2 linked regions of the Hahella sp. HNIBRBA332 genome follow. The protein of the gene in region 1 interacts with the protein of each later gene in a pairwise test. Links are inferred from orthologs where the notes say so. Each region holds a gene or a part of one and is shown on either strand. Other genes may lie near its edges. The genes, in order: uvrB and uvrA.

The links.
Region 2: the proteins of uvrB (region 1) and uvrA interact in binary tests that used the Escherichia coli proteins (3 or more experiments, as listed by UniProt). The link is inferred for Hahella sp. HNIBRBA332 from one-to-one orthologs.

Annotation. Positions count from the first base shown.
Region 1 is NZ_CP132203.1:599,659-602,860, forward strand. What follows is about bases 202-3,080. They hold uvrB (excinuclease ABC subunit UvrB), read left to right. Parts: upstream 202-574; coding sequence 575-2,587; downstream 2,588-3,080. Other genes in these bases: O5O45_RS02900 (pyridoxal phosphate-dependent aminotransferase), read right to left, coding at 202-441; O5O45_RS02910 (DNA recombination protein RmuC), read left to right, coding at 2,599-3,080. Outside these bases: more of O5O45_RS02900, read right to left, coding at 1-201; more of O5O45_RS02910, read left to right, coding at 3,081-3,202. UniProt on the Escherichia coli protein: The UvrABC repair system catalyzes the recognition and processing of DNA lesions. A damage recognition complex composed of 2 UvrA and 2 UvrB subunits scans DNA for abnormalities.
Region 2 is NZ_CP132203.1:6,569,742-6,573,450, reverse strand. What follows is about bases 324-3,709. They hold uvrA (excinuclease ABC subunit UvrA), read left to right. Parts: upstream 324-683; coding sequence 684-3,509; downstream 3,510-3,709. Other genes in these bases: rplQ (50S ribosomal protein L17), read right to left, coding at 3,630-3,709; O5O45_RS29305 (MFS transporter), read right to left, coding at 324-540. Outside these bases: more of O5O45_RS29305, read right to left, coding at 1-323. UniProt on the Escherichia coli protein: The UvrABC repair system catalyzes the recognition and processing of DNA lesions. UvrA is an ATPase and a DNA-binding protein. A damage recognition complex composed of 2 UvrA and 2 UvrB subunits scans DNA for abnormalities.

The sequences.
Region 1 (3,202 bases):
TTCGCTGGTCTCAATGATTACCGGCTTGCCGTCCGCGACAATAACCATGTCAGGGTAAGACACCCAGTAAGGTGCGGGGATAATGACTTCGTCACCTTCATCCAAAAGAGCCAAAGCAAGATTGAAAAAGCTTTGCTTGCCCCCGCTGGAGACCAAAATCTGGTTGGCTTCGTAATTCAGGTTATTATCGCGTTGGAATTTGCTGATAATCGCGTTCTTTAGTGCAGGGGTTCCATCGACTGCGGTATATTTGGTCTGACCCGCGTTAATCGCGGCGATAGCAGCGTCCTTAATATGCTGGGGGGTGTCAAAATCAGGTTCTCCGGCGCCTAAACCAATAATATCTTTCCCGGCGGCTTTGAGTTCCGCCGCGCGGTTGGTGACAGCCAGAGTGGGAGAGGGTTTGATTGCTTGAACACGGCGTGAGAGATCGATTTCCAACGGAGTAATTCCTCGATTTTGGTGGTTAAGCTTGGTAAGTTGGCCAATGGCTTGAATTAAGGCGAACGGCGCGCCCAATCAATGGCCAAACGGTATAATTCTACAATGTCGTCGATTCATACGTAAGTGAGTAATGCAAAAGTTTCAGCTTAAAGCGAATTATCAGCCGGCGGGCGATCAGCCCGGCGCCATCGCCGGATTAGTAGATGGACTGCGCGACGGTCTGCTGCACCAGACATTGCTGGGGGTTACCGGCTCTGGGAAGACATTCACCATGGCCAATGTCATTGCGGAAATGCAGCGGCCCGCTATGGTGATGGCTCACAATAAAACCCTGGCAGCGCAGTTGTACGGGGAGTTCAAAGAGTTTTTCCCAGATAACGCAGTGGAATACTTTGTTTCCTACTACGATTACTACCAACCGGAAGCCTATGTACCGTCTTCCGACACTTATATTGAAAAAGACTCTTCCATTAACGACCACATTGAGCAAATGCGTCTGTCGGCCACCAAAGCGCTGATGGAGCGTAAGGATGTGGTGATTGTTGCGACCGTTTCTGCGATCTACGGTTTGGGCGACCCACAGTCTTACAAAAAGATGATGTTGCACCTGGATCGGGGCGACAAGGTTGATCAGCGTTCTTTGCTGCGCCGGCTGGCGGAATTGCAGTACACCCGTAACGACCTGGAGTTGCATCGAGCTAACTATCGGGTGAGGGGGGACGTCATTGATGTGTTTCCTGCTGAATCGGAAGCGGATGCGCTGCGCATTGAGCTGTTCGACGACGAAATTGAATCGCTGTCCTGGTTTGATCCTCTAACAGGGGAGGTTTACCGGCGAGTGCCGCGGGCGACCATCTATCCGAAAACCCACTATGCCACGCCGCGTCAGGTCATACTGGATGCGACGGAACAGATAAAGACGGAGCTGCAGGAGCGTTTGCAGCAGTTTCGCGGCTCCAGCAAATTGCTGGAGGCCCAGCGGTTGGAAGAGCGCACCAAGTATGATCTGGAGATGATGTTCGAGCTGGGATACTGCAATGGCATTGAGAACTACTCCCGGTATCTGTCCGGCCGTCAGGCGGGGGAGCCGCCGCCTACCTTATTTGATTACCTGCCTTCCGATGCCTTGCTATTTATAGATGAATCTCACGTGACGATTCCGCAGATCGGAGCCATGTATCGCGGCGACCGTTCCCGCAAGGAAACGTTGGTGTCCTATGGGTTCCGGCTGCCGTCAGCGTTGGATAATCGTCCTTTACGCTTTGACGAGTGGGAACGCCTGGCTCCGCAAATGATTTTTGTATCAGCGACGCCCGGCAACTACGAAGCCGACCATCAAGGACAAGTGGTGGAGCAGGTAGTGCGTCCCACCGGCCTGGTTGATCCGGAAATAGAAGTATTGCCGGCGTCTACTCAGGTTGATGATCTGTTAGGTCAGATTCACGAACGAGTGGCTCGCGGCGAGCGCGTGCTGGTGACGACCCTGACCAAGAGAATGGCGGAAGATCTAACGGACTTCCTGTTGGATAAAGGCGTTCGCGTGCGTTATCTGCACTCCGATGTGGAAACCGTAGAGCGAGTGGAGATCATTCGCGACTTGCGTCTGGGCGAGTTTGATGTGTTAGTGGGTATCAACCTGCTGCGTGAAGGTTTGGATATGCCGGAGGTTTCTCTGGTCGCCATTTTGGACGCAGATAAAGAAGGCTTCCTGCGTTCGGATCGTTCACTGATTCAAACTATCGGCCGGGCGGCGCGGAACGTACGCGGCAAAGCGATCTTGTATGCGGACAAAATCACCGGCTCCATGCAGCGAGCGATGGATGAAACCGAACGGCGGCGTAATAAACAGATCAGCTATAACGAAGAGCATGGCGTGGTTCCACGCGGCTTGGATAAAAAAGTCGCCGACATCATGGAAGGCGCACGCGTTCCCGGTTCCAAAAAAGGCGCTTCACAGCGCAGAGTGGCGGAAACGGCCTCTTCCTATAATGTAGAAACTGAAGCGAGAACGCCGCAGGAATACGCGAAAATGCTGCAGAAGCTGGAAACCGCCATGTATGAAGCCGCCCGTAATCTGGAGTTTGAGAAAGCCGCGCAGTTGCGGGATCAATTAAAAGAACTGAAAGAAAAAGGCCTGCAATAAAAGAAGAAGTAATGGCGTTACTACAACTATATTGGCCCTACCTGACGGCGGGGGGGATAGGGCTTGCCCTCGCGCTTCTTGCGTTGATGGGGGCGATGAGGCAGCGCCGTCTGCGGAGAGAGCTTGAGCTGCGCAATGCCCAAATAACGGAAAAGCTGTTGGCCCGCGAGGATGAAGTGGCGCGCCTTCAGGATGCGTGTGCGGAAAAAACGCAACGCTGTGAGTCTCTGCAGCGGGAAGTTGGCGTGTTGCAACAAAGTAATGCAGCGGTCAGAGCGCGGATGGAGTCTATCCATGAGCGTTATGTCAGCGCGGAGGCGGCGGCCAGAGGCAAAGAAGCTGATCTATCTGAGTTAACGCAGGCGCTTAGCGCCGCTCAGAGTGAGTTGGCGTCTTTGAAAACCGCTGCAGCGAAGGAGCAGTTACATCATCAGGAGAAGCTGAAATTGTTGGAAGCGTCGCGTGAGGCGCTGACGCAGGAATTTCAACTGTTGGCCAATCGCATCTTCGAAAGTAGCACACAGAAATTGTCCGAGTTCAGTCAGAGCAACCTGAAAACCATTCTCGATCCATTGAATACTCAGTTGAATGACTTTCGCAAGAAAGTGGAAGACG
Region 2 (3,709 bases), 6.0 Mb from region 1 along the record:
CACTCCTGACAACGCCATACACGCCGTCGCCCAAAACAGTCCAGATAATCCCGCAAAGCCCGAAATCAGTGGTCCTAAAACCAGCGCCAACGCAAATGACAGCCCAATCGTCATTCCCACGGTCGCCATGGCCTTGGTGCGATTCTCTTCCTGCGTCAAATCACTGAGCAGCGCCATCAATACACTGGCGATAGCTCCCGCTCCTTGCAACAGACGACCAAATATAACGCCATAGATATGATCGCTTAATGCAGCCACGACACTGCCAAGGCAGAATAACCCCAAACCGATCAAGATCAGCTTCTTTCGACCAAAACGATCAGACAACGCCCCAAAAGGCACCTGCATGACAGCCTGGCTCAAGCCATAGACGCCTATGGCGAGACCCAGTAGCGCTGGGGTTGCGCCCTCAAGCTCTCTGCCCAACACCATGAAAACCGGCAGCACCATAAACAGCCCAAGCATTCGCATGGCGTATAACGAAGCCAGCGCCGAGACAGCGCGGCGCTCCTGGGGCATAAACCTCTGCGTCTTTTGCATTTAACTACCGTACCAGTCCATCAAAAAGCGCACATTGTAGCATTTGACCAGCCACTTATTAATCGATTCGCTGTCGCTTTGCCCATCCTGTTTCCGTACTTATATAATGACCGGCTGTAAATTCCGGAGGTGAAAAGTATTTTATGGACACGATCCAAGTCCGCGGAGCCCGAACTCACAATCTTAAGAATGTCGACCTGGACTTGCCGAGAGACAAGCTCATCGTCATTACCGGGCTATCAGGCTCAGGCAAGTCATCCCTGGCTTTTGATACGCTTTACGCGGAGGGACAGCGGCGCTATGTGGAATCGCTGTCCACTTACGCCAGACAGTTCCTGTCCATGATGGAGAAGCCGGACGTTGACCATATAGAGGGCCTTTCACCCGCTATTTCCATCGAGCAGAAGTCCACCTCTCATAACCCGCGCTCTACTGTCGGCACCATTACAGAAATCTATGATTACCTGCGCCTGTTGTTCGCACGCGCTGGAGAGCCTCGCTGCCCTGATCACGACATCGTTCTCGAAGCCCAAACGGTCAGTCAGATGGTCGACCGAATCCTTGAGTTGCCTCAGGACAGCAAGTGGATGCTGTTGGCGCCGGTGATACGCAACCGCAAAGGCGAGCATCTGCATGTGATTGAGGGGCTGCGTGCGCAAGGCTTCATTCGCGCGCGTATTGATGGCATCGTAACTGACCTCGACGACATTCCCCAATTAGATAAGAAGCGTAAACACACCATTGAGGTTGTCGTCGATCGGCTCAAGATACGAGCAGATATTCAGACCCGATTGGCCGAGTCTATCGAAACCTGCATTGAGTTGGCTGAAGGCGTCGTCATCGCCGCGCCAATGGACGGAGACGGCGAAGAACTGATCTTTTCAGCACTATTCGCCTGTCCTGAATGTGGATACAGTGTCAGCGAACTGGAACCAAGAGTTTTCTCCTTTAATAATCCAGCCGGCGCCTGTCCAAGCTGTGACGGACTTGGCGTAAAACAGTATTTCGATCCAGAGAAGCTTGTAGAGCGTCCAGAACTGACATTGGCTGAAGGCGCTATCAAAGGATGGGACAGGCGCAGCGTGTTCTACTTTCAAATGCTGACCAGCCTTGCAGACCACTATGACGTCGACATTGAAACACCTTTTGAAGCGCTTCCTGAATCTTTCCAAAATGCGCTACTAAAAGGCAGCGGGCGCACCGATATCAAATTCAAATATGTGAATAGCCGCGGAGACATTGTCTTCAGAGAGCACCCATTCGAAGGCATATTGCCCAATATTGAACGTCGTTACCGAGAAACAGACTCGCAAATGGTGCGAGACGAGCTGTCCAAGTTCCTCACCCAGAAGTCTTGCCCGGATTGCCACGGCAGCCGACTAAAACGCTCTTCTCGTCATGTGTTTATCGACAATAAGAGCCTGCCGGACACATCTAGCATGGCCATCGGCGATGCATCCAGCTTCTTTCATCATTTGTCTCTGCCTGGCCGTAAAGGTGAGATTGCGGCGAAGATCGTTAAAGAAATCCAGCTACGTCTACAATTTCTCGTTAACGTCGGATTAGATTATCTGACGCTGGATCGCAGCGCAGAGACTCTTTCCGGAGGAGAGGCCCAGCGCATCAGATTAGCCAGTCAGATAGGCGCAGGACTCGTTGGCGTCATGTATGTGCTTGATGAGCCGTCCATCGGTCTGCACCAGCGAGACAATGACCGCCTATTGGCCACATTGACGCACCTACGGGACCTTGGTAACACCGTCATCGTGGTTGAGCATGATGAAGACGCCATCCGTATGGCGGACTATGTCGTAGATATTGGGCCTGGCGCCGGAGTCCACGGCGGAGAAATAGTCGCTCAAGGTTCTCCCGAACAAGTTATGGATAGTGATAAATCCATCACCGGCCAATATCTGAAAGGAACGCGATGCATTGCTGTACCGGAACAAAGAGTCCAGCCGGATCCAGACAAACAGCTCATTATTACCGGGGCTACCGGGAACAACCTGCAGTCCGTCACGCTAAAAGTCCCTGTAGGACTGTTTACATGTATCACCGGGGTGTCAGGATCAGGTAAGTCCACGCTGATCAATAGTACGCTCTATCCAATCGCCGCCACCAAGCTCAACATGGCGACCACTCTCACCGCCGAGCCCTATGAATCAATTGAAGGCTTGGATCATTTCGATAAAGTTATTGATATCGACCAAAGCCCAATAGGACGTACTCCAAGATCCAACCCTGCGACCTATACAGGCATATTCACACCAATAAGAGAGCTTTTCGCAGCGACTCAAGAAGCAAGATCTCGCGGCTATAAACCGGGAAGGTTCAGCTTTAACGTACGTGGGGGACGCTGTGAAGCCTGTCAGGGTGACGGAGTCATCAAAGTAGAAATGCACTTTCTGCCCGACCTCTATGTCCCCTGCGATGTGTGCAAAGGTAAACGCTATAATCGTGAAACTCTAGAAGTCACCTACAAAGGCAAATCAATACATGACGTGTTAGAGATGACAGTTGAAGATGCCCGGGAATTCTTCGACGCGATTCCAGCAATTGCCAAAAAGCTGCAGACATTGATTGATGTTGGCCTCTCTTATATCCGCCTCGGTCAAAGCGCCGTGACGTTATCGGGAGGCGAAGCCCAACGCGTCAAGCTTTCACGGGAACTCTCCAAGAGGGATACAGGCAAGACCTTATATATTCTCGACGAACCTACAACAGGCCTGCATTTCTATGACATTGATCAGCTACTTAAAGTACTGCATCGCCTGCGCGACCACGGTAACACCATTGTTGTAATTGAGCACAACCTTGATGTTATTAAAACAGCGGATTGGATCATCGATCTTGGCCCAGAAGGAGGAAGCCGGGGCGGATTAATTATCGCCGAAGGCGCGCCAGAAAGCGTTAAAGACAATGAGATGTCTCACACTGCTCATTTCTTGAAACGTATTCTGGAAAGCTAGCTGCAGAGAATGATACGGGAGCAGCGACCAATCGAAGCTCCTTTATCTAAGAAAAGGCCTAGCCTTCATTTTCGCATAAAAAAAGCCGCTAAAAGCGGCTTTTTAATATCCGAGAAGATCTTACTCTTCGTTGTCGCCTTCGGCTTCAACTACCGGACGGTCCACCAGCTCGACAAAAGCCATTGGAGCACTGTCACCCG